4 regions of the Cellvibrio sp. QJXJ genome follow, and region 3 is predicted to be linked to each of the others. Evidence: predicted binding sites of a transcription regulator. Region 3 holds the regulator's gene; each other region holds the start of a gene.
The links. The regulator LexA, encoded in region 3, represses DNA repair genes until DNA is damaged. The targets are predictions, from matches to a motif close to ACTGTNTNTANANACAGT.
Positions count from the first base shown of each region.

Region 1: dinB (DNA polymerase IV) is a predicted target of LexA. The motif match lies at 3,756-3,773, and genes of this name have one in related genera.
Region 2: NNX04_RS14775 (PA0069 family radical SAM protein) is a predicted target of LexA. The motif match lies at 2,970-2,987, and genes of this name have one in related genera.
Region 4: NNX04_RS19695 (DNA polymerase II) is a predicted target of LexA. The motif match lies at 1,707-1,724, and genes of this name have one in related genera.

Region 1 is NZ_CP101662.1:1,988,461-1,994,165, reverse strand. It holds gene uxaC (glucuronate isomerase) at 1-212, opposite strand, end outside; gene NNX04_RS08650 (pentapeptide repeat-containing protein) at 703-1,053, shown strand; gene NNX04_RS08645 (glycoside hydrolase family 26 protein) at 1,327-2,616, shown strand; gene dinB (DNA polymerase IV) at 2,650-3,717, opposite strand; gene NNX04_RS08635 (alpha-N-arabinofuranosidase) at 3,951-5,498, shown strand; gene cysK (cysteine synthase A) at 5,640-5,705, opposite strand, start outside.
Region 2 is NZ_CP101662.1:3,405,420-3,411,124, forward strand. It holds gene NNX04_RS14765 (PACE efflux transporter) at 67-501, shown strand; gene NNX04_RS14770 (NAD(P)-dependent alcohol dehydrogenase) at 754-1,725, opposite strand; gene NNX04_RS14775 (PA0069 family radical SAM protein) at 1,800-2,954, opposite strand; gene NNX04_RS14780 (lipoprotein) at 3,129-4,550, shown strand; gene NNX04_RS14785 (hypothetical protein) at 4,635-5,441, shown strand; gene NNX04_RS14790 (hypothetical protein) at 5,425-5,705, shown strand, end outside.
Region 3 is NZ_CP101662.1:1,106,945-1,112,649, forward strand. It holds gene NNX04_RS04750 (sigma-54-dependent transcriptional regulator) at 1-634, opposite strand, end outside; gene fliS (flagellar export chaperone FliS) at 903-1,307, opposite strand; gene NNX04_RS04760 (hypothetical protein) at 1,451-1,729, opposite strand; gene fliS (flagellar export chaperone FliS) at 1,740-2,126, opposite strand; gene NNX04_RS04770 (SDR family NAD(P)-dependent oxidoreductase) at 2,269-3,099, shown strand; gene NNX04_RS04775 (DUF2845 domain-containing protein) at 3,159-3,515, shown strand; gene lexA (transcriptional repressor LexA) at 3,601-4,203, shown strand; gene NNX04_RS04785 (cell division inhibitor SulA) at 4,196-4,603, shown strand; gene NNX04_RS04790 (hypothetical protein) at 4,651-4,917, opposite strand; gene NNX04_RS04795 (hypothetical protein) at 5,020-5,705, opposite strand, start outside.
Region 4 is NZ_CP101662.1:4,542,446-4,548,150, forward strand. It holds gene NNX04_RS19690 (HEPN-associated N-terminal domain-containing protein) at 25-1,239, shown strand; gene NNX04_RS19695 (DNA polymerase II) at 1,739-4,138, shown strand; gene NNX04_RS19700 (SMI1/KNR4 family protein) at 4,182-4,604, shown strand; gene NNX04_RS19705 (lytic transglycosylase domain-containing protein) at 4,774-5,610, shown strand.

The sequences.
Region 1 (5,705 bases), 880 kb from region 3:
TCATTCACACCATTGGAGCGCATGGCGCGCCATTTGTAATGGTCGCCTGCCAGCCAGACTTCAGTAAGGTTTTTGAATTGCTTATTTTGACCTACTTGCTCGGGGGGAAGATGGCAGTGGTAATCAATGATCGGCATGTTTTTGGCGTACTCATGAAAGAGTACTTTGGCCTGCTCGGTGTCGAGCAAAAAGTCGTCGTGGATAAAGCTCATTCTCACAATTCCTCAATAATGCCGAAGCGACAGCAATCCTGCGTGAGGCTGTGCGATGGCAAGATAATTTTTACGCTCAACGCCTCTGATGGCCCTGCTCAAACACTGAGCGGCCAACCTGTGTGTAGGGAGACTGGTTGAAGATTTTTATTCCATCGGGTTGCGCCCGAGGGGATAAGTTTGACCGAGGATTGCCTGCCAAAAGGCTAGATGAATACCCAACATGGATTTGTTATTGGTTGGGTTGCGCCGCTATGTTGCAGCTTGCCGATAAGTGTAACGCTTGCCGTTTAAAATACCAACCTGCAGCATAAGAGTTTAATGCTGGCATTACACTTCTTAAACACGGGTGTAATCGTTTACATTATAATGCTGCGAAGCTGGTAATCGGTTAAGCAGGATTGGCATCTTGGGCTATAGTCAAAGTGCGGTGAGAGCAGCAATGTTATCGTTGCGTTTTCAAAAAACAGCGTAGTTCACGGAGCCCATTATGAGTAAACCCATTATTCATCAGAACCCTCTCTATCAATTATTAAAAACGGAGCGGGTTGCGGAATTTAATCAACGCAAAGCACGCGGCGAAGTAAAAGAGGGCATGTTGCGCGGCGGCGATTTTCGCGGTTTGGATTTACGTGAGCTGGACGCCGATGGCCTGGACTTGCGCGATGCTTATTTCCGGGGAGCGGATGTCCGCGGGGTAGATTTTCGCAATACCCAATTAGAGGGCGCGAGTTTTTGTCAGGCACATTTTTCCGGCGCGTTTTTCCCGCGTGAAATTAGCGCCGAAGAATTGCGGCTCTCTTACGATATAGGTATACGCGTGCGTTACAACGCTCGCTAGAGCGATTGTTTTACTTTAGCGCAACAGATCTTTTTGTAATCGGGTGATTGGATGGTTTGCAGCCAGCCAATCACCCGATTGCATTAGTAATTCACAACAGCCGATCCTTTATATATAGAAAGTGACTTATCCAAAGTGACCTATAAAAATATATTTATAAAAAGCATTTATAAAAAAATAGCTAACCCGATTAATTGAAACGATTCATTTTCTTTGTCGATAGCATTGATAAAAAACGCCATTACAAAGAGATTTAGTCAGAGGACAACAACAATGAAAGAAATGTTTTTAGTGCGGCCATTCGCTGCAAGGCTCGCTATTGCCATGCTGGCGCTGGCGACATTAATAGGCTGCAAGCCTGCGGAAAATCCTACTACTGCTTTGCAAAGTGTCAGCAGTGTTGCTGCTGTGCAAGAAGTAGCGGCAGTGGAAGTATCGCTGGTAGATAAACAGGCAACGGCGGAAACCCGTTCGCTGTTCGCGTTTATGCAAACGCAACGTAAGCAGTCGATTATGTTTGGTCACCAGCACGATACCACCCAGGGTTTAACCATCACTACAACAGACGGTACACAATCCGATACCTTTAATGCAGTTGGCGATTTTGCGGCCGTTTACGGGTGGGATACGCTTTCTATCGTCAGTCCCAAAATGGAAGGCGATGTGGTAGAACAAGTCAAAAAAGCTTACGCGCGCGGTGGCATTATCACCGTGAGTTCGCATTTCGATAATCCCCTTACCGATCAACAAAAAGGCGAGTGGCCGGTGGGTACTTCCTGGGATAAAACCCCTGCGGTAGTTGCCGCCTTACCGGGCGGTGAAGCCAACGCCGTTTATAACGGTTACCTGGATCAATTAGCCGAATGGGCGAATAATTTGAAGGATGAAAACGGCGTGTTGATTCCAGTGATTTTCCGCATTCTGCACGAAAATACCGGCAGCTGGTTTTGGTGGGGCGAGGAGCAATCCACCCCCGAGCAATATAAAAAACTGTATCAGTACACCGTGGAATACCTGCGCGATACCAAAGGCGTACACAATTTTTTATACGCCTACTCACCCAATAATTTTTGGGAAGTGACGGAAGAAAATTATTTGCTGCGCTACCCTGGTGATGCCTATGTAGATGTGCTGGGTTTTGATACCTATGGTGAAGTGGAGAACAATGAAAACTGGTTTAAGAATGTAGTGGATAATGCTGCTCTGGTAGCACGCATGGCTGATGCGCGTGGGAAAATTCCAGTGATTTCCGAGATTGGTATTCGCGCTCCGGATATCGAAGCCGGTAAATACGACAATCAATGGTATCGGAAATTAATTGCAGGTCTAAAAGCGGATAAGGATGCGCGTAATATTTCTTTCCTGCTCACCTGGCGCAACGCACCGGAAGGTGTACCCGGGCCAGATGGTAAAAATGTTCCCCATTACTGGGTGCCTGCCAACCGCGAGGAGAATATTCAAAACGGTACCCTGGAAGATTTCCGCGAATTTTATCGCGATGACTTCACCGCGTTTAATCGCGATATATCCGGGGTTTATACTATTAAAACGGTTGCTAAATAACTGGTTCTTGGCGGCCTCGCAATGAGGCCGCTGTTATGCCGACCGATTAAACAGCTCCAATTGCACAAAATGATTGTGCTCGCGTAAATCAATAAACCTCACTCCCACGCCGAGCAAGCGTACCGGTTGTTCTTTACGGTGATAGGCTTCGCTGCACAGGGCGATAAATTCATCGGGTTGAATGCCGGTTGCGCTGCGCTCAATGGTGGTGGTGCTGAAATCAGAGAATTTTATTTTTACGAACAGTTTTATGATTTTGTAATCATCATCCACCCGACGTAAACGTATTGCCAGTTGTTGGCTGAGTGCTGGTAGTTCATGCAAGCACTGCGGTAGGTTTTGTAAATCTTTTGCGAAAGTATTTTCTACACTGAGTGATTTGCGACGTCGGTCTACCGTTAATTCCCGCTCATCTATCCCGCGGCTTAATTTGTACAGGCGCGAACCCATTTGACCAAAGCGCTGCGACAATTCAAACACCGACAGTTTTTGTAAGTCGGCGCAGGTAAAAATACTGAGTTCTGCTAATTTACTTGCCATGGCTTTGCCCACGCCAAAAATCTTTTTCACTGGCAGTTGCGCCACAAAGCTATCTACTTGTGCAGGAGTAATCACAAACTGGCCGTTGGGTTTGTTCCAATCGCTGGCGATTTTGGCGAGAAATTTATTGGGCGCTATGCCCGCCGAAACCGTGATGCCAATTTCCCGTTGAATGCGCGCGCGAATTTCCTGGGCGATAAGGGTTGCACTGCCTTGGTGGTGCTTGCAGTCGCTGACATCCAGAAACGCTTCGTCCAGCGAGAGTGGCTCGATTAAATCGGTGTAGTCGTAAAAAATGTTGCGCATTTGCTGCGAAGCTTCGCGATAAGCATCCATACGGTGCGGCAGGATCAATAAATCCGGACAGAGACGCATCGCGGTACTGGAGGGCATGGCGGAGTGCACACCAAAGCGGCGCGCCTCGTAATTGCAGGTGGAGATAACCCCGCGCCGATCGCTGCTACCGCCCACGGCAATCGGGCGACGGGCCAAGCTTGGGTCATCGCGCATTTCTATCGCGGCAAAAAAACAATCGGCATCGCAGTGAATGATTTTGCGCATGGTGAAAAGGCAGCAGTGGAGGCATAGTTAATAAGATGGCTGTATTTAAATACAGTATTTGGTGCCTGTCATCTATTTTCACTTATGAATCTATTTTCATTGAAATGCGATGTCGTAAATTTAGGTTAACTTGTATGACAATAAGACCTTTTTGCCTTTATGCTCGCTACTAACCGATGTTCAACAGACGGCGGCGTTAGATAGATAACAACAAATAGGAGACATCTATGAGAATGATAAAACCATTGGTAATGGCCCTCGGGTTGGGCATGAGCATTGCTGCTCTGGCCGACACCCAAGTCAAAATCGATACCACCAAAACCGGTCCGGTCATCAATAAAAACATCTACAGTCAATTCGCCGAGCATTTGGGCCGGGGGATTTATGAAGGCCTGTGGGTTGGTCCCGAATCTTCCATTCCCAACACCAAGGGTTGGCGTAATGACGTGGTTGGTGCCTTAAAAGAATTGCAGGTGCCGTTGATCCGCTGGCCTGGCGGGTGTTTTGCCGATGAATATCACTGGCGTGAAGGCATTGGCCCGCGTGGCGAACGCCCGGCACGTGTTAATACCAATTGGGGCGGCGTGATAGAAGATAACGCAGTAGGCACGCATGAGTTCTTCGACCTGGTTGAAATGCTTGGCGCGGAAGCCTACGTGAACGGCAATCTGGGAACCGGCACCCCGCAGGAGATGGCAGAGTGGCTGGAGTACATGACCTCGGACAGTAAATCCACGCTTGCTGAGCTGCGCCGCAAAAACGGCCGTGATAAACCCTTCCGTGTGCATTATTTTGCGATTGGTAACGAGGCATGGGGTTGTGGCGGCAATATGACCCCCGAGTTCTACACCCATCTTTACAAGCAATACGCCAGCTTCCTCAAAACACCAAAAGACAATACGCCTGTTTTAATTGCGAGCGGCGGCCACACTGAAGACACCAGCTGGGCGGATCACCTGACTGCCAACGTGAAACCCAATTGGGCATTGCGTATGGATGCTGTGAGTTTCCACTACTACACCTTGCCGACTGGCGATTGGGTGAAAAAAGGTGCTGCGACGGGTTTCCCCGAAAGTGAATGGATGTCCACTATGGTGAACACCCTGAAAATGGATGAGTTCATCGTCAACAACAAAAAAGTGATGGACAAAAACGACCCGGAGAAAAAAGTTGGTTTTTATGTGGATGAGTGGGGCACATGGTACGACGTAACTGGCGATGACGATCCAGGCTTCCTGTATCAACAAAACAGCCTGCGCGATGCGATTGTAGCTGCGCTCAACTTCAATATTTTCCACAAACATGCTGACCGTGTGCACATGAGTATCATTGCGCAAATGGTTAACGTATTGCAGGCGATGATTTTGACGGACAAGGAAAAAATGATCCTCACTCCGACATATCACGTGTTCAAAATGTACAAACCATTTCAGGATGCAACTTCACTGCCGATTGAGCTGAAAAACGTAGCGCGCTACAAGCTCGGTAAATCCTCAATCCCGGCGGTGAGTGCAACGGCGGCACGCGCAAAAGATGGCAAAATTTATATCGCCTTGGTCAACGCTAATCCAAATCAGGCAGAGACTGTTGATATTAATCTTGCAGGTATTAATTTGAATGCTGTTAAGGGTGAAATTCTGACTGCAGCGGCAATGGATACCCACAATACTTTTGCGGCACCAGAGAACATCAAGCCAGCACCTTTTGCTGCGCAAGCGACCAATGGCAAGTTGGCGATAGAAGTTCCTGCCAAAGCGGTTATTGTGGTGGCGGTGGAATAAACAAAAGGGCGCGATAAATCGCGCCCCTACAAGATAAAACCATTTTGTAATTTCGTAGGGGCGCAATTTATTGCGCCCTTTTTATTACGCCCCTTCATTGCACCTCATTACGTCATTTCAATCTAGAATTTTTTGGATTTTCTAAAACAAATCCTCAATTGATAAATAACGCTCGCCGGTATCGTAACTAAAAATAAGTACACGGCT
Region 2 (5,705 bases), 2.3 Mb from region 3:
TATCATCACAAAGCATAGAAACTGACTGCAATGTGTTGAGTAACAGATAACAACCTAGAGGTAGATATGCAGGGCATAAAACGGCGGGTGGTTTACGTCGGCTTGTACGAATTGGTGGCGATTATGCTTTCAGCCCTATTGCTGGAGTGGATAACCGGTGCTGGCGCCACGCACTCGGTGGGTATAGCAGTGGCGGCATCGGCCGTGGCGATTGGTTGGAACCTGATATTCAACTACCTTTTTGAACGCTGGGAACAGCGGCGTGGAAACTGTGGTCGCAGTATCGGCATACGCCTGTTACATGCGCTGGGCTTTGAAGGTGGCTTGGTGATTTTTCTTGTACCGATTATCGCGCTCTGGCTGGACGTCAGTTTGCTGGAAGCGCTGCTCATGGACTTGGGTTTATTGGCCTTTTTCCTGGTATACACCTTTGTCTTTAACTGGGTGTTTGATGGGGTATTTGGTCTGCCGGTTCGCCAGCAGACCAACTGTTGTGCCTAGGGTATCGTGTCGGCACATACTGATTTATAAATATCGGCAATAAACGGCGACTAGTTCGCTCGAAAAATAATTCCCGCCAGGCGCGATAAACAGTGCTGCGACAAATACCATTTCACCACCCAGTGCCCAATCCGAGCACTTACTTAAGACACCCCATGAAGGTGGCCCCGGTGTCGTTGCACTGCCGCAGTTGATGTTTACCTTTCCCCAAGGGCGTGATTAATTCAGCCCTTGACGCCTGCCCTGTGGTTATCAGCCGATGTTGATAACCACACTGCCCTGTTTATGACCGCCATCCACATAGGCATGGGCCTCGGCAATCTGCGCCAATGGGTAAGTGCGATCAATCACCGGTTGCAAGATACCCGCATCGGCCAGCGCCGCCAGTTCTGCCAGATCGCTGGCGCGTTCGGCGCAGGGCCCGGCGATCACCCGTTCGCGCTCCCAGAGTGGTAAATAGAGCGATTGCAACATTTGCGGCAGGGTCGCACTGACTGCGAGCAACCTGCCACCGGGTGCCAGTGCACGGCAACTTTCGGCCCAGGGCGCATTGCCCTGGGTATCCATAATCACGTCATAGCGCTCGCCACTGCGGGTGAAGTCTTCGCGCTGGTAATCCACTACCTCGTCCGCACCCAAGCGGCGTACCAGGTCGCGTTTGCTGTCGCTGCAGACCGCCGTGATGCGCGCGCCGTAGTGGCGGGCGAGCTGCAGGGCGGCGCAACCCACTGCGCCACTGGCACCATTAATCAGGATGCTTTCACCCGCCTGCAGCTGGCCGCGGCGCAAAAAATCCAGGGCGGTGGTGCCACCAAACACCAGGGTCGCAGCCTGGTTAAAATCCAGCTGCACCGGTTTATGGGCGATGGCGCCATTGGCATCCAAACAGACATATTCGGCATGGGCGCCCATGGTCAGACCGGTGAGGGCGATAATCGCATCACCTGAGTTAAAACGACTGACCTCACTGCCTACCGCCACCACAGTACCCGCCAGATCAACGCCAAGAATGGGTCGGCGCGGCGCGCGCATACCAAATACCAGCAGCGAGATCAGTCCAAACCCGAGTGGCATCCGCAGGCTGCGCAGGCGCACATCGGCGGAATTGACACAGCTGGCGTGGACTTTCACCAAGAGTTGGTTGGCCTTGGGCCGGGGCTGTTCCACCTCGGCCAACTGTACAACGCCGGGGGCACCATAGCGGGTATAAACGGCGGCTTTCATTGCATATTCCAGGTAGAGGCTATGGCGCGAGTATAGGTCGCCGGACTGGCGCTAAATGTAACTAACTGTAGGTGCTAGCCAAATATATCCAACTGCCCGGTACCGGTTTTGGCGGCAGGCGGAATGCTCAGCGGTTTGCGAAACTGGCTGCAATCCAGCTGCACAAAACGCCCGCTTTTGTTCAGGCCATAGCGTTTGAGTGCCTTGGCAAAACGCTGGCGGATCATATCTGCCCACAGCCCTTCGCCGCGCATACGGGTGGCGAAGTTGGCGTCGTAATCCTTGCCGCCGCGCATATCGCGAATGCGATTCATCACCCGCTGCGCCCGTTCGGGGAAGTGGGTTTGCAGCCATTGCTGGAACAGCGGGTTTACCTCCCAGGGTAGGCGTAGCACGGTGTAGCCAGCGGCGGTTGCGCCCGCACTGGCTGCCGCTTGCATCACCTTTTCCAGCTCCTGTTCAGTGATAAACGGAATCACCGGCGCCACACTCACCAGTACCGGAATGCCCGCCTGCGCCAGTTTTTCAATGGTTTGTAAACGCCGTGTGGGCGATGCGGCGCGCGGTTCAAGGGTGCGCGCAATGTGGTGATCAAGCGTAGTGATGGTGACCGCGGCGGCAATCAGGTTGTTGTCGGCCATAGGTTTGAGCAAATCCAGATCCCGCTCAATCAGTGCTGATTTGGTGATTATCCCCACCGGATGCCGGCATTCATCTAATACCTCCAGACACTGGCGGGTGATGCGCAACGCCCGTTCCACCGGCTGATATGCATCGGTATTAATGCCCAGCGCAATCGGGCTGGCCTGATACTGGTGATGGGCGAGTTCGCGGCGCAGCAATTCCGGCGCGTTGGTTTTGGCGTAGAGCCGGGTCTCAAAATCCAGCCCCGGCGACAGCCCTAAATAGGCGTGGGTGGGGCGCGCAAAACAGTAGACACAACCGTGTTCGCAGCCGCGATAGGGGTTAAGCGACACACTAAACGGCAAATCCGGCGACTGGTTGCGGCTGAGAATCGTCTTGGCGAGTTCGGCTGTGACACTGGTGTTGAGCGCGGGGTTGATATCGGTATCGTCGCTGTAAGCGGCCCAGCCGTCATCGACGGTTTCAATCAGTTGGGTTTCAAAGCGCCCCGCCATATTGCTCACCGCGCCCCGCCCTTTAATCGCCTGCAAGGGTTTTTCGATCCAGGGGGCGGGGTCGCTAAACTCCGGATAATCGTTGGTCATGGCCGCACCTCAAATACTGTATAAATAAACAGTAATCTTGAGCGCGAATTGGCGCTTTGGCAAGCCTTGGCGATTCGTTAGTCGCCTTTGATTTAACAAAAATGATTTCCCCTGCAACCTTTTCAAGCATTGCCCGTAAGTTCCTCCGACAACCAAATCCCAGGAGGAATTACCATGAACCCGCTTACTCGCACATCTTATCGCGCCTTGTTAATCGCGCTTTCCTGCACTGCCCTACTCAGCGCCTGTGGTGGCGGAGGCGGTAGCGGTGGAGGTGGTGGCTATTCATCCACGCCCGGCAGCACGGCCTACTCCAGTGTGGTCGCCAGTTCCATCGCACCCAGTAGTACACCGGCCAGTTCGGTCGCGCCCAGCAGTACGCCTTTATCCAGCGAACCTGCATCCAGTGCGCCGGCTTCAAGCTCGGTAGTATCCAGTTCAGCGTCATCCAGCTCGGTGGCACCGGCATTGGTACCGCCCGTGGTATTAATCGATAGCCAGCTCAATAGTGCCGATGGCGATTATTTTGTCGCAAGCGGTGAGGTGTTGGTGGGCATGCCCGAGGATTCCGGCAACACCAGTTTTGTCGCGCAGCTACAAAATCGCACTGGTTTTAGCCTCTACACCTTTGCCAATGACACCGCCGGCGTGTCCAACTGCAGCGGTACTTGCCTGGCCAATTGGCCGCCACTGTTAGCCAACCCGGGCGATCAAGCCAGCGCACCCTATTCGATTATTGAGCGCAGCATGGGCACCGCGGGCCCGGCATTGCAGTGGGCCTACCAAGGCCAACCCTTGTACTTTTTTATTGGTGATACCAATGCGGGTGAAACCACTGGCAAAGCCATCCCCAACTGGTTGCTTGCACGGCCAATGCCTACCCGGATTGTTGCCAACGCCACCCTCGGTAGTCATCTTGCGGCAGCGGGCAGTGTGAAATTGGCAGTGCCGGTTGACGGCGTTGAACAAACCAGCACCGCCGAGCGCAACGGGTTTACGCTCTATACCTTCGATAATGACACCGCTGGTGTCAGCAATTGTTCCGGCACCTGCCTCACCAATTGGCCAGCGTTAATGGCTCACGCCGGTGCCGTTGCCACCGCACCCTACAGTTTGGTGCAGCGCGCCAGCGGCGAAATGCAGTGGGCACTGAACGGCATGCCGCTCTACTTTTTTGCGGGCGATACCCAAGCCGGTCAAACCAATGGTGAAGCAATCGGCAATAACTGGTTTGTGGCGCGCACGCCTCCCGTTGCAGTGAATAATCACCCCACCAAAAACCGCTTGCTGGTTGCTCACGGCAATATCATCACTGCAGCTGGTGCGGCAGATAATTCCCGCCTCGATTTCACCCTCTACACCTTTGACGACGATACCCCCGGTGTCACTACCTGCTTTGGCGCTTGCCTCGCTGCCTGGCCTGCACTTTATGCACCGGCGGATGCACAAGCCTTTGGCGATTTCACCGTGATCACGCGCGATGAAACTTCCAAACAATGGGCTTACAAGGGTTTACCGCTCTACTTCTTTGTCGGCGATAACGCACCCGGTGATGTCACCGGCGAATACACCGATTGGACTATCGCGCGGCCATAAAAAATCGGGCACTGCAAATTTTGCAGTGCCCGTTTTGCTTTTTAGGCTACGACGCAATTAATAAAAAGAGGAGCAGACAAGATCATGAAATTATTATTTTTTGCACTGGCAATCGCGGTGTTAACCGCCTGCGGCGCTGGTTCCGGGGAAGGGTTAAATGAACAGGGGCTGCCCAGCACCAGTAGCAGCGGAAGTAGCAGTAGCGCAGCTGATGATGGGGTTACGCTGGCACAATTACAGCAAACCATTTTTGGTGCGATTTGCACCAACTGCCATACCGGCGCTAATGCCCCGCGCGGTTTGCGTTTGGATTCGGAGGAAAATTCCTACGCATTTTTAGTCAATCGCAGCGCTGATGAAATCCCCACCCTGATGCGTGTTAATCCCGGCAACCCAGATGACAGTTATTTAGTAAAAAAATTGGAAGGTGCTGCCGATATTGTTGGCGCGCGTATGCCACTGGGTGGGCCCTTTTTATCGCAAACACAAATTGATCAAGTGCGCAGCTGGATCGCCAATGGCGCCCCGCGGATTGGCAGCGGTGCCGCCACTACCAAAGTAGCGCGCGCCAGTACCCAAAAAACCAATAACCAAATCACCGTGGAATTACTGTTTAGCCGTGCGCTGCAATTTGAATCCATTGCGCCGGAGAGCATTTCTATTTTTTATCACACGCTGAGCGAACGTCAGGCGGTGGAAGATTTTTCGCTGCTGCTTAACGATCAAACACTTTATCTAACCCTTAACAATATTCCTGCACAGGCGCTTCAGGTGGAAGTAATTATTCACGACCGCGAATTGCAGCAACTGCTCGATCACCAGTATCAAGTCGTCGATGGTGATGCCGATGAAATTCAGGGTGGAGGTTATCGCTATGTTTATGCACTGTAAAAAAATTATCGCTGCAGGTGCCGCGCTGTTGTTGTGCCTGTTGGCAAATACAGCCGCTGCAGAACCCTATCTGGCGGTGAAAAATAATGTGCAATGTTCCGCCTGCCATACCAACCCGGCGGGTGGTGGTGCACGCACAACCTATGGCGCCTGGTATGGTACGCATCAGCTACCGCAAACGGCGGGCAGCCTGAATTTATTTGATGCGGGAAAGTTGGGTGAAACACTGCGTATCGGCGCAGACCTGCGCACTAACTATTACCA
Region 3 (5,705 bases):
CAGGAATGGCACCGCAGTTAACCGGTACAAAAGGTTTATCACGACGGGGAGAGTTGTAATGCAAATTGCGGGCAACCACTTCTTTGCCGGTACCCGATTCACCGGTAATCAATACCGACACATCTTTATCAGCAACTTGCGCCATCATTTCGCGCACATTTTGAATTTCGCGACTGGTTCCCACCAAACTGCGGAATAAATGTACAGGGCGACGTTGCGGTTGGCGTTTGGAACTGGATTGAGCTTCGCAATACAACTGTGCGCGGTGCAAGGTATCAACCAGCTTGCTGTAGGTAGGAGGAACCGAGAGATTGGCAATCACCATAAAACGCAGTGCATCTTCCAAACTGGCATCAGCGTTTTGATTTTCATCACCCACCAGCACAATTGCTAATTCATCATTCCAGTTGCGCACATCTTTGAGCAGTTGGGTAAGATTTTGTTTGCTGGCGCGATAATCACCAATAAAAACGGCGACATAATCTTCGCCATGATTCTGATCAGCCACCGCCGATAACCAATTATCGCTGGCACTGACCAATGCAGGCTCACTGAGAAATTCCAATAACACATTTAGATCGTGTCGACGTGACGGATTATCGTCAATAACCAAAACTTTGTTGTTGCGCCACATACCCCAAGACCTTTTTCATTTCATGCCAATGACTTATGGCTGCCAATTAGCTGACAACTACACACGGCGAGAAGATTTATGGGAGTAAGTATTAGTAGAGACTGTGAGGTTAGTCAAATTAATGACGAATTTTTATTGGCGCTTTATCAGAAAGACAACAATTTGAATATTTATTCGCCAAAAAAATGCCTGACAAAAATCAGAATGAAAAAGTCACTATTATTTTTGTCAGGTGCGGGTTTAATTTTTACTGTAACAATCGGAATGATCAGGGAGCCTTGGCGGCTTGCGGGCCAATTTCATCCCAACCGGACTTGACTGTTTTAAGCAGCTGAATGACTTCAACTACTTTATCTATATCGTTTTGTGCAGAGGCTTCCAACAGGCGAAGATTAATGTATTCATAAAGCTGATCCAGACGCTCGGATATTTCGCCGGCTTCCATATCTAACGAGCTACGCAAACCGCCGACAATGCCAATCGCTTTACCAAGCATTTCACCTTTAACGGCAATATCGCCCCGCTCCATCGCACCTTGCGCTGCCGCCAAACGCCCTAACGCGCCTTCAAATAACAGTTGAATTAAACGATGGGGCGATGCATGACTGACTTCGGACTCAATACCGAGCTTCTGATATTGTTTGAGTGCTTCTTGCGGATTGTAATTAGACACAGCATATACCTGATAGCCATAGGATTAACCTAGGCTAGCAGGGTCGGCTGATTTTGGCGAGTATTGCGCATAAAAAGCAGGTTGCGGTGTTAATTTCCGGCGAACTTGTGGCCATATGGGGCAATGTTTGCGTGACTTTGCGATTAAGTCGCATGCAGCAAGGTTACTTCCTGCTGGCATTGAGCGATCAAACCGGCATAAACACCTTTCAATTCACTCAGGGCGCGAATCAATGTTGATTTGTCATTACGATTAGCGGCAATCACCCTGTCTATTAATACAACGCAAACACGATCCAAATGACGAATGCGCTCCCAATCTTCTTGCTGCAAGGCGACAGTTAACGCCTGCTGCAGTGAGCGCATGGCCATTATCCCGGCCTCACCGGTGTAATCTGGCTCAGGTACTAATCGTAGCGTCATCGCAGACTCCTTAAACGTCTTTGCCAATTGCATCCCAGGCAGATTTAATCTCCCCAAGCAAGCGCGCACATTCATCCAGTTGATCAATGCTGTTTTCGTAATTTGCCTGGGTTAACCGACGGATAATGTAATCGTAAAGACTATCTAAATTTGCCGCTAACGCGCCGCCTTCATTGTCATTCAAACTGCCCTGCAAGCCCCCTACTATTGCCGCCGCTTTGCTGATTAACTCACCTTTGCGCGCAAATTGTTTTTGCGCAATAGCACCTTTTGCTTGCGCAATACGCTCCAGAGCACCTTCAAATAACATCTGGATGAGACGATGGGGAGAAGCAGATTCAACACCGGAATGAACTTTAACGCTGGCATAGCTATTTACGGCAGAATAGGAATTCATACATCACCATTGATTGTTGCGGCTCAACAAGGAGCGGAATGCTGCGGCCCTAAACAGCGCCTGAACAGTCGCGACCAGAACATTCGCTGGTCTTATAAGCTAGCGGCTATATCGCAAAAACCTTTAACAAAAAGTGACGCTCATGCAAAAAACTATTCTGATCACCGGTGCCTCAACGGGTATAGGTTATGAAGCCGCCCAGGCGCTACGAATTGCGGATTACCGGGTTATCGCCAGCTGCCGCAAGATTACCGATGTAGCACGGCTCACCGCTGAAGGCTTTGAATGCCTGCAGTTGGACTTGAGCGATTCAGGTTCAATCCAAATAGCCTTTAAAGAATTAATGGCACTTACCGGCGGAGAAATTTATGCACTCTTTAACAACGGCGCCTATGGGCAGCCGGGAGCGATAGAGGACTTACCTATTGATGCATTACGCAAACAATTTGATACCAACTTTTTTGGTTGGTGTGAGTTAACGCGTTTAATACTGCCGGTCATGATCAAGCAGGGTTATGGACGAATCATTCAGAACTCATCGATTCTGGGCATTTCCGCCATGCCGTTACGCGGGGCATATAACGCGAGCAAATATGCAATTGAAGGTATTAGCGATACATTGCGCCTTGAATTAGTCGGCACCGGTGTATTTGTTTCACTGATTGAACCGGGACCGATACGCAGCGAATTTCGTAAAAATGCCCTCACTGCACTACTGGAAAACATCGACACCGAACAAAGCCGCCACCGGGATATTTACGCAAAGGCAATCAATCGCCTAGGCAAAGCAGAAACCAACACCCCCTTCACCCTGGAACCAGCGGCTGTTATTAAACGGCTTAAACATGCCCTCGAGTCGCCTCGTCCACAAGCACGTTATTACGTCACCTTCCCCACTTACCTCGTTGGTGTAATGAAGCGAATTCTGCCCAATCGTTTGCTCGATAAACTTCTGCTCAAAATAGGCAGTTAATTCATTTTCGATTCAGTCATGAGAATTAAATTAACAATATCTATAACGGGGGAAAAACGATGACCAAATATACCGCTCCATTCATTTTATGCACCGCTTTACTAACAACCACCGCGAATGCCGATTCCCTTCGCTGCAATGGTCAACTCGCCAGTGCGGGCGATACAAAAGCGGATATTATCGAACTGTGTGGTGAGCCACTGATGACCGATAGCTACTGCGAGCCCTCCGCCGCAATCACCACTCCACAAGGTGTTCAAAACGGCAACAACAACATTCAAAACAATGTCGCCATTCAAACCTGCACGGAAGTCGACATCTGGACCTACAACCCAGGCAAAGGCAAATTTATGACCCATCTTTATTTTACTCAGGGCGAATTGCGCAACATTCGCTATGGCAACAGGGTGAAATAACAGCAGTTTGAAAAACTATTGCACAAGCTGATTTACTGTATATAATCACAGACACTGTACAGATAAACAGACCCAGGAGTGCACTATGTTTGACTTAACGCCCCGACAGAAACAGGTACTGCAATTGATCCGCAGTTATGCGGATGAAACCGGTTATCCACCTACCCGCGCCGAAATCGCACGTATCTTAGGTTTTAAGTCAGCAAATGCTGCCGAAGAACATATCAAAGCGCTTGCTCGCAAAGGGGCAATCGAAATTATCCCCGGCGCATCGCGCGGTATTAAATTACCTGAATTGCAAGCGGGCATTCCTATTATCGGACGAGTTGCTGCAGGCAACCCGATCCTTGCACAAGAACATATTGAAGATTACTGCAACATTCCCACCAGCTTCTTTTCGCCCAGCGCTGACTTCTTTCTGCGAGTGCATGGCATGAGCATGAAAGATGCCGGCATTCTTGATGGTGATTTACTCGCAGTACATAAAACTGATCAGGCACGCAATGGCCAAATCGTTGTCGCCCGTATTGGCGAAGAAGTCACAGTAAAACGATTCAAGCGTGCAGGTAACCGCGCACAAGTTGAGTTATGGCCAGAGAACCCCGATTTCGATGTCATTCTGGTTGATACCCGCGACCAGGAATTCAGTATTGAAGGTTTAAGCGTAGGAGTAATTCGTCGTGACTAATATCGCTCGTGTTATACCCCAACATACCCCCAACCAGAAAACTGCCAGCGGTGTCACCGAGCTGGTATTAACCAGCGACTCGCCAGAACAGCTCGCCCTGCTATTGCCCATGATTGCATTTTTAAGCAATAGCGCCAGTGACCGCTGGATTACCTGGATCGCACCGCACAATATCAGTAGGGATTTGCTTGAATCCTACGGCGTAAATACTCGCTTTATCCGCGTTATTCATGCGCAAGATCCACAAGCTCTGTTATGGATAACTTGGGAGGCACTGTCTGCTGGCAACAGCCACACGGTTATATCCAGTCCTGGGAAATTAAGTGATAAGGAGCTGTCGCAGCTGGAGACGGCAGCAGCAAAAGGTCAATGTCAGGGGCTGCTGCTACGTGTTAGATAAATTCAAGTTGAATAATGGAGATCAAGGACGATAACAACCTCGCTTAATCAATGCAGCATCATTTTTTCCAGCTCGGATAATTCACTAAAATTATCATCCAATTGGGCTTCTGCCTGCTGATCTGCAATTTCCCCTGCTACATCCATTCCCGCTTCAATCATCGCTTTGGCGACCATGAACTTTTCCTCTCCCAGAAATGCCAGAGATTCCTGCGAAAAACGAATTGTTACCAAGGGCTCATTAGTCTCGCTATCTGCGCGTTGCAAGGCAACATCGCCATTCGTCAGCTCAACAATTTCATAAAAGGAAGACATAGGGTTCCCGTTATTGACGCAAGAAAAGGGCGCGCATTCTAACACCCAATGTTATGGAAGCCTATTTACCAGCCACTTATCAATCGTTGCACTTGAAAAATATCAACCCACGCGAGGGATTGCCTGCAATAACAAGCAACCAGCAGAACTTTTAAGCCTGTGGCCAGCATGGGTATTAGCAGGAATTAGTGCCACATCACCGCTAGCCAATGTGGCAGCAGCGGCATCATCACCAATAATTACCTCTCCTTCCAACACCATTAACAAGCAATAGCGCTCAACATCAAAGTGATGAATACCATTCAAGGCAATCCGGCGTACTTCAAATTCATCGAAGTTAACGATGCGCTGAATCTGAATATCGTCGCTCTCATAAACTATGACCGGCGGAAGCAAATACTCAGCATTAATATCGACCAGGCTCAAGGCCTCATCCGTGTCCCAATGCTGCTGAGTAAGAACCTTCTGGCCGAAACTAAGAATCTTTCGCTCATAAACCGGCGTCTGGAATTCTACGACCCGCACACCGTGCTGAAGTGCATGCGGTACCAATCTTGGTACCGCCACCACATCGCCAATCGAGAGCGGTAGATGTGCAATAAAACGATCCATCGCATCTTTCAAATCCTGCTCACGAACAACTAAATCTTTATATTCAATATCTTGCGAGAGCTGCTTAACCCATAACTTTAATTGATCTACAGCAACTGGTTGATCCAATGCGATACCCAGCTCCTGCTTTTTTTGATCGAGTACCGCATCAATTGCTCGCCGTGTTTTTTCGTAGT
Region 4 (5,705 bases), 1.4 Mb from region 3:
CAATTTTTATAGTGTAACTAAGTTATGGGTATAGCTAAAAGAATGATGGAAGAGGAAGAAGGTCGGGGATACCGTACAAACTACGGTAAAACTGTCTGCGTAAATTGTTTTGAGGAATACGGCTTAAAAGAGTTCATAGCTGAGCATCGAACTCAAACTCAGTGTTCATACTGTAAAGGTAGTAAAAAAGTTAAAGCCTGCGAATTAGATTTGTTGATTGGACACATTCTAGTAAGCCTCCGCCGTGAATGGGGGCACCCGGCAGATGAAGGACTGCCGTACGAGTCACGAGAAGGTGGTTGGCAATTTTCTACAGTATATGATACTTGGGAATTATTAGATAAAATCGGGATCGAGAATAGGCATGGTGATGTATATGATGATATTTGCAGATCTATTCTCAACCAAGAATGGTGTGAACGAGATCCATATTCATTAAGTCTTGATCAGACCTTACTTTATGCATGGCAGAAGTTTTCTGATTTTGTACTGAATCATTCAAGATTTTTGTTCTTCAAAGTCAAGAACAGAAACTACGATGATCATCAACATGACGAAATAGATCCAGTGCAAATATTGGATCATTTAGGAAATATTTTTAATAATATTGGTCTTGTAAAGGAGATTGGATCGGACACATCAATTTATCGGGTGAGAATTGTAGAACTTGATGAAATATTGTCTTCTGCAAAAGAATTGGGGTCTCCGCCGAACGATTTAGCCACCATATCAAACAGAATGAGCCCGTCTGGTATACCAATGTTTTATGGTGCATTCGAAATCGAAACTGCAATTAAAGAAACGTATGAGAGCTGCGAGGAAAGCAAGAAGGCTTTTGTTGGTATATTTAATCCTGTCAGACCACTGAAAGTAATTGATCTAGCTGATAACATATATATACCTAGCATATTTGATCATCGCAATAGTAGTAAACGAGATCATATGAGCTTTCTCTTAGACTTTATTGCGGATTTTACGAAACCGATAGACAGAAAGGATCGAGCACATATTGACTATGTTCCGACGCAAATTGTTACAGAGTATATAAGACACATTTTTGAATGTAGTAATGGTGACCGAATTGATGGAGTTGTCTATCCTAGTTCAAAAAATGACGGAAATAGAGCGATAGTTATATTTGCTAGCTCAGAACAATGCGTAGATGTAGATGAGCCTTTTTCAGAAAATGCGCTTTTAAAACTAGTTGGCACAGATTCAATTATAGTTAAAGGCGCATAGCGTTTTTTCGACTTTCATTACAAATGTGCGTGTGCTGCGAGCGTTATCAATCCAAGCTGCCACCCATAAACGCCTAGCTTCCGCTTTTAGCTGAATCGCGACATACGCATAAAAATTTGTGAATAGCACGTAGGTTGGACAGCAATGTCCAACAAACCAATTCATGAATCAAAACGTCGGTCTAGCCGAGCTTCCCGTCACCAACATCCGCTTTTGCCGAATCGCGCCATCCGCATAAAAACTTATGAATAAACCGCATGAAATCTAACGACACATGGTTTTATTTAATGAATCTATTACCCGTATTCCGCTAGGCTCCATACCGGCTACAACTCTAATTTCTGCCTTTGTCTTCAATTAATTTTTCCGCATAAAAATCCATATTAGGCATCGCTGCGCTCAGCGCCTACCTATCGGAGCGGGGGAATTAATCTTGATTGCATCATTGTCCCCTTCTGCGGGATAATACTGGTTACTTAACCAGTTTATTCGTGCGCTTATGACTAATGCCTTTTTATTGACCCGCCAATGGCGCGATACCCGTGAGGGTGTGGTGTTGGATTTGTGGTGGGCGACTGAGCAGGGGAGTTGTTGGACACAAATTGCCGGGCAAGAGGTGGTGTTTTTTGTTGAGCGCAAACACGCACCGGAATTGCCTGCGCTTTTTTCCCGCTTGCGCGCCTGGCGTATGGCGGAGGTGGAATTAAAAACCTTTCATAATCAGCCGGTTGTTGCCCTCTATTTCAAACAGCACCGCACTGCGCGCGATGCGCAGGATCTGTTACGGCAGCAGGATATTGCTTTTTGGGAAAGCGATATCCGCCCGCCCGAGCGCTATTTAATGGAGCGTTTTATTACCGCAGCGGCGCAGCTGGATATGCCGGATATTACCCAACAACCGTTGCGCAACCCGCGCCTTGTACCGGTTGAGGACGCGCTGTGGCGACCAAGGTTGCGCATGTTGTCGCTGGATATAGAAACCTCGATGGATGCGCAGCAGCTTTATTCCATTGCTATTTGGTGTGATGCGGCAAAAACCGTGTTTATGATCGGCGAGGGTGAAAATAGCGCGACCCCAGAAAGTAATCACACGATTATTTTTTGTCGCGACGATAAAGAATGCTTACAACAATTTTTCGCGGCGATTGCGGAGTTTGACCCGGATATTTTAATTGGTTGGAATCTGGTGCAGTTTGATTTGTTGGTGCTGGAAAAACTGTGCCAGCGATTAAAAATGCCGTTGCAGTTGGGTCGCGCAGGCCAATCCATTCATTGGCGCCATGAAGATGCCAATGACGGCGGTCGCAGTTTTGTGGTGATTCCCGGTCGCGTTGCGCTGGATGGTATCGAGCTGTTAAAAGCGGCTAACTATCGCTATGAAAGTTATTCGCTGCAAAATATCTCGGAAGAATTATTGGGTGAAAGTAAATTAATCAGCGGTAATGATCGCGGCAGTGATATTACCCAATTGTTTAACACCGATAAAATCGCGCTGGCCGAATATAATCTGCACGACTGCGAGTTGGTGTGGAAAATATTCCAGCGCCAGGAATTGCTGGCGTTTGCGTTGGAACGCAGCCAATTGACGGGTTTGTTATTGGATCGCATCGGCGGTTCGGTGGCGGCATTTGAATATTTGTATTTGCCGCGTTTGCATCGGCGCGGTTATGTGGCGCCTAATCTGGGTGAGTTGGAGTCTGATGTCATTAGTCCCGGCGGTTATGTGATGAACTCGCGCCCCGGTATTTATGACAACGTTTTGGTACTGGATTTTAAAAGTCTGTATCCGAGCATTATACGAACGTTTTTAATCGACCCCTGTGCCTTTTGGTTGGCGCAGCACAATCACTTGAGCGATGAACAAATTGTGCCCGGTTTTAACGAGGCTTATTTTGCGCGTGAGGGGCATATTCTGCCTAATGTGATCGAACAGCTTTCTGCGGCGCGCGACCGAGCCAAACAACATAAAAATGCGCCGCTCTCCCACGCCATCAAAATTATTATGAATTCGTTTTATGGTGTGCTGGGCTCCACCGGCTGCCGTTTTTTCGACCCTCGTGTATGCAGCTCAATTACCTTGCGCGGTCATGAAATTATCCAGCGCAGCCGCGATTGGATTGAGCAGCAGGGGTATGCGGTTATTTATGGCGATACTGATTCGCTGTTTGTGTGGCTGGAAAATAATTGCACGGGTTATCCACCAAAGGTAGCGTCGCAATGTGACCTTATTGGCAAGCGTCTGGCGAAAGAGCTGAACCTCTGGTGGGCAGAGACATTGCGCACGGAATTCAATATAAACAGCGCATTGGAAATTCAGTACGAAACTAATTACTTGCGCTTTTTAATGCCTACGATTCGCGGCTCTGAATTGGGTACTAAAAAACGTTACGCCGGTTTGATAGAAATAAATGGCGAGCGCGAGATGGTATTTAAAGGGTTGGAAAACGTGCGCACCGATTGGACACAATTGGCCAAAGAATTTCAAATGACGCTTTACCGCAAAGTGTTTGATGGTGAGGATTATTTTGATTTTGTGCGCAGTACGACGGCAGAGGTTTTGGCGGGAAAACGTGATTTGGAATTAATTTATCGCAAACGCCTGCGCCGTCATTTACATGAATATCAAAAAAATGTCCCACCCCATGTACAGGCCGCACGCAAATACGCACAGCTCACCGGTGAAACCCTGCGGCGCGGTGATTGGATCAGTTATGTGATCACCACCAACGGCCCCGAGCCGCTAGGCAGTTATGAAGTAAACCTGTCGCTATTACAAAGCCCGATTGATTATCAGCATTACATCGACAAACAGCTTTCTCCTGTCGCTGACAGCATTTTGCATTTCCGCGATGAGTCGCTGAACCAATTGGTGGAAAGCCAGTTGTCGTTGTTTGGTTGATCGGGCTATAGTCCGCCTCCCTTTGTCATTTTCAGGTAGTTATATGTCTGAGTCCGATTCCGATATCGATGAAGTTCTTGAGCTGTTGCGCGATCACAATGAGCCAGTCCCTGTGCCGCTGGAATTGCCCGATGAAGACCGCTTGGTTGAAATCGAAGAAGAATTATTACTGCCAATCCCTCGCGAAATGCGCAGCTTTTTGTTGGAGGCCAGCGATGTGGTTTACGGTTCCATTGAGCCGGTTACGGCGGCCGACCCTTACTCGCATACTTATTTGCCCGAGGTGACGGCAGTTGCCTGGGAGCAGGGGGTGCCGCGTTATTTAATGCCGCTGTGTGAAGTGAATGGTGCTTACCATTGCGTCGAGCAGGACGGCGAAGTAGTGTTTTGGCGCGATGGCGAATTAACCGACGAAACCTGGCCCTCGGTATGGCACTGGGTACGCGATGTGTGGCTTGAGTCCTGAGCCCCGAAGCCTGTGTCCCGAAAACGGCGAGTCCTATCAAGTGGTAGTTGGTCACGGAAATCGTTTTTGGTGCCACGTGCTGTGCGCTGGCTGAGCTACACTTAACCTCCCGGCGCCGTTTACGCCGGTGTGGTGTAGTTGCTGTTCCATTACTGAGAGAGTGTTGGCCGTGCGTAAGGGTGCTTTTGTCATAGGTGTGCTGCTTCTGGGGTTCTCCAGTGGCTGCCTATTGGCTGAAACAGGCATGGTGGAGCTCTCGCCGTTGAATGAGGTTTCGCTTGCGCCAACCCCTTCGGCGGCAAAGCTGCTGGCCCATCAGGAATCCAGCATTACCGACGTTGAAGCCCATGTGCGCCGTATTGCCGAGCGTACTGCCGCTGAGGAAAAAGCGCGCCAAGAACAGGAGCGTTTGGAGCGAGAAGCGGCAGCCCAGGCAAATAAACCCCAGCAACTGACTTTTTTTAAGTATCGCAAAGACGGCGCCGTGACTTATTCGGATCGCCAGCCTCGCAAAACCGATTATCAAGTTATTGTTTACAACTCCTGCTTTGCTTGTAACCCGCTATCGACAGTGGACTGGCGTGTTACCCGCCTGTACTTATCCCAATTTACCTATTCCATCACGCAAGCAGCGGCGCGCCATGGGGTAGATCCATCACTGGTGCGGGCGGTGATTCATGCCGAGTCCAACTTCAACCCTCTTGCCCGTTCCCGCAAGGGCGCCATGGGCTTGATGCAATTAATGCCCGGCACCGCCAAAGATATGGGAGTTAGTGATGCCTACAACGCCGCGCAAAATATCGATGGTGGGGTGAAATATTTGGCATGGTTACTCAAACGTTTTAATGGCGACATCACCCGTGCGACTGCCGCCTACAATGCTGGCCCCAGCAATGTGGAGAAGTACGGCGGCGTGCCTCCGTTTGATGAAACCAAAACCTACGTTTTCCGCGTTAACATTCTGCATCAGCGCTATAAAACCCAATTGGCGCTGGCGAGTAACTAGGCACTCGTTCTGTAGATTTTCCGGCTTCTGCTTTCTGTCGCTTATAACCACAAAATCTAATTCTTTTGCATTTTTCTGCTCAAAAAGTACGCGTT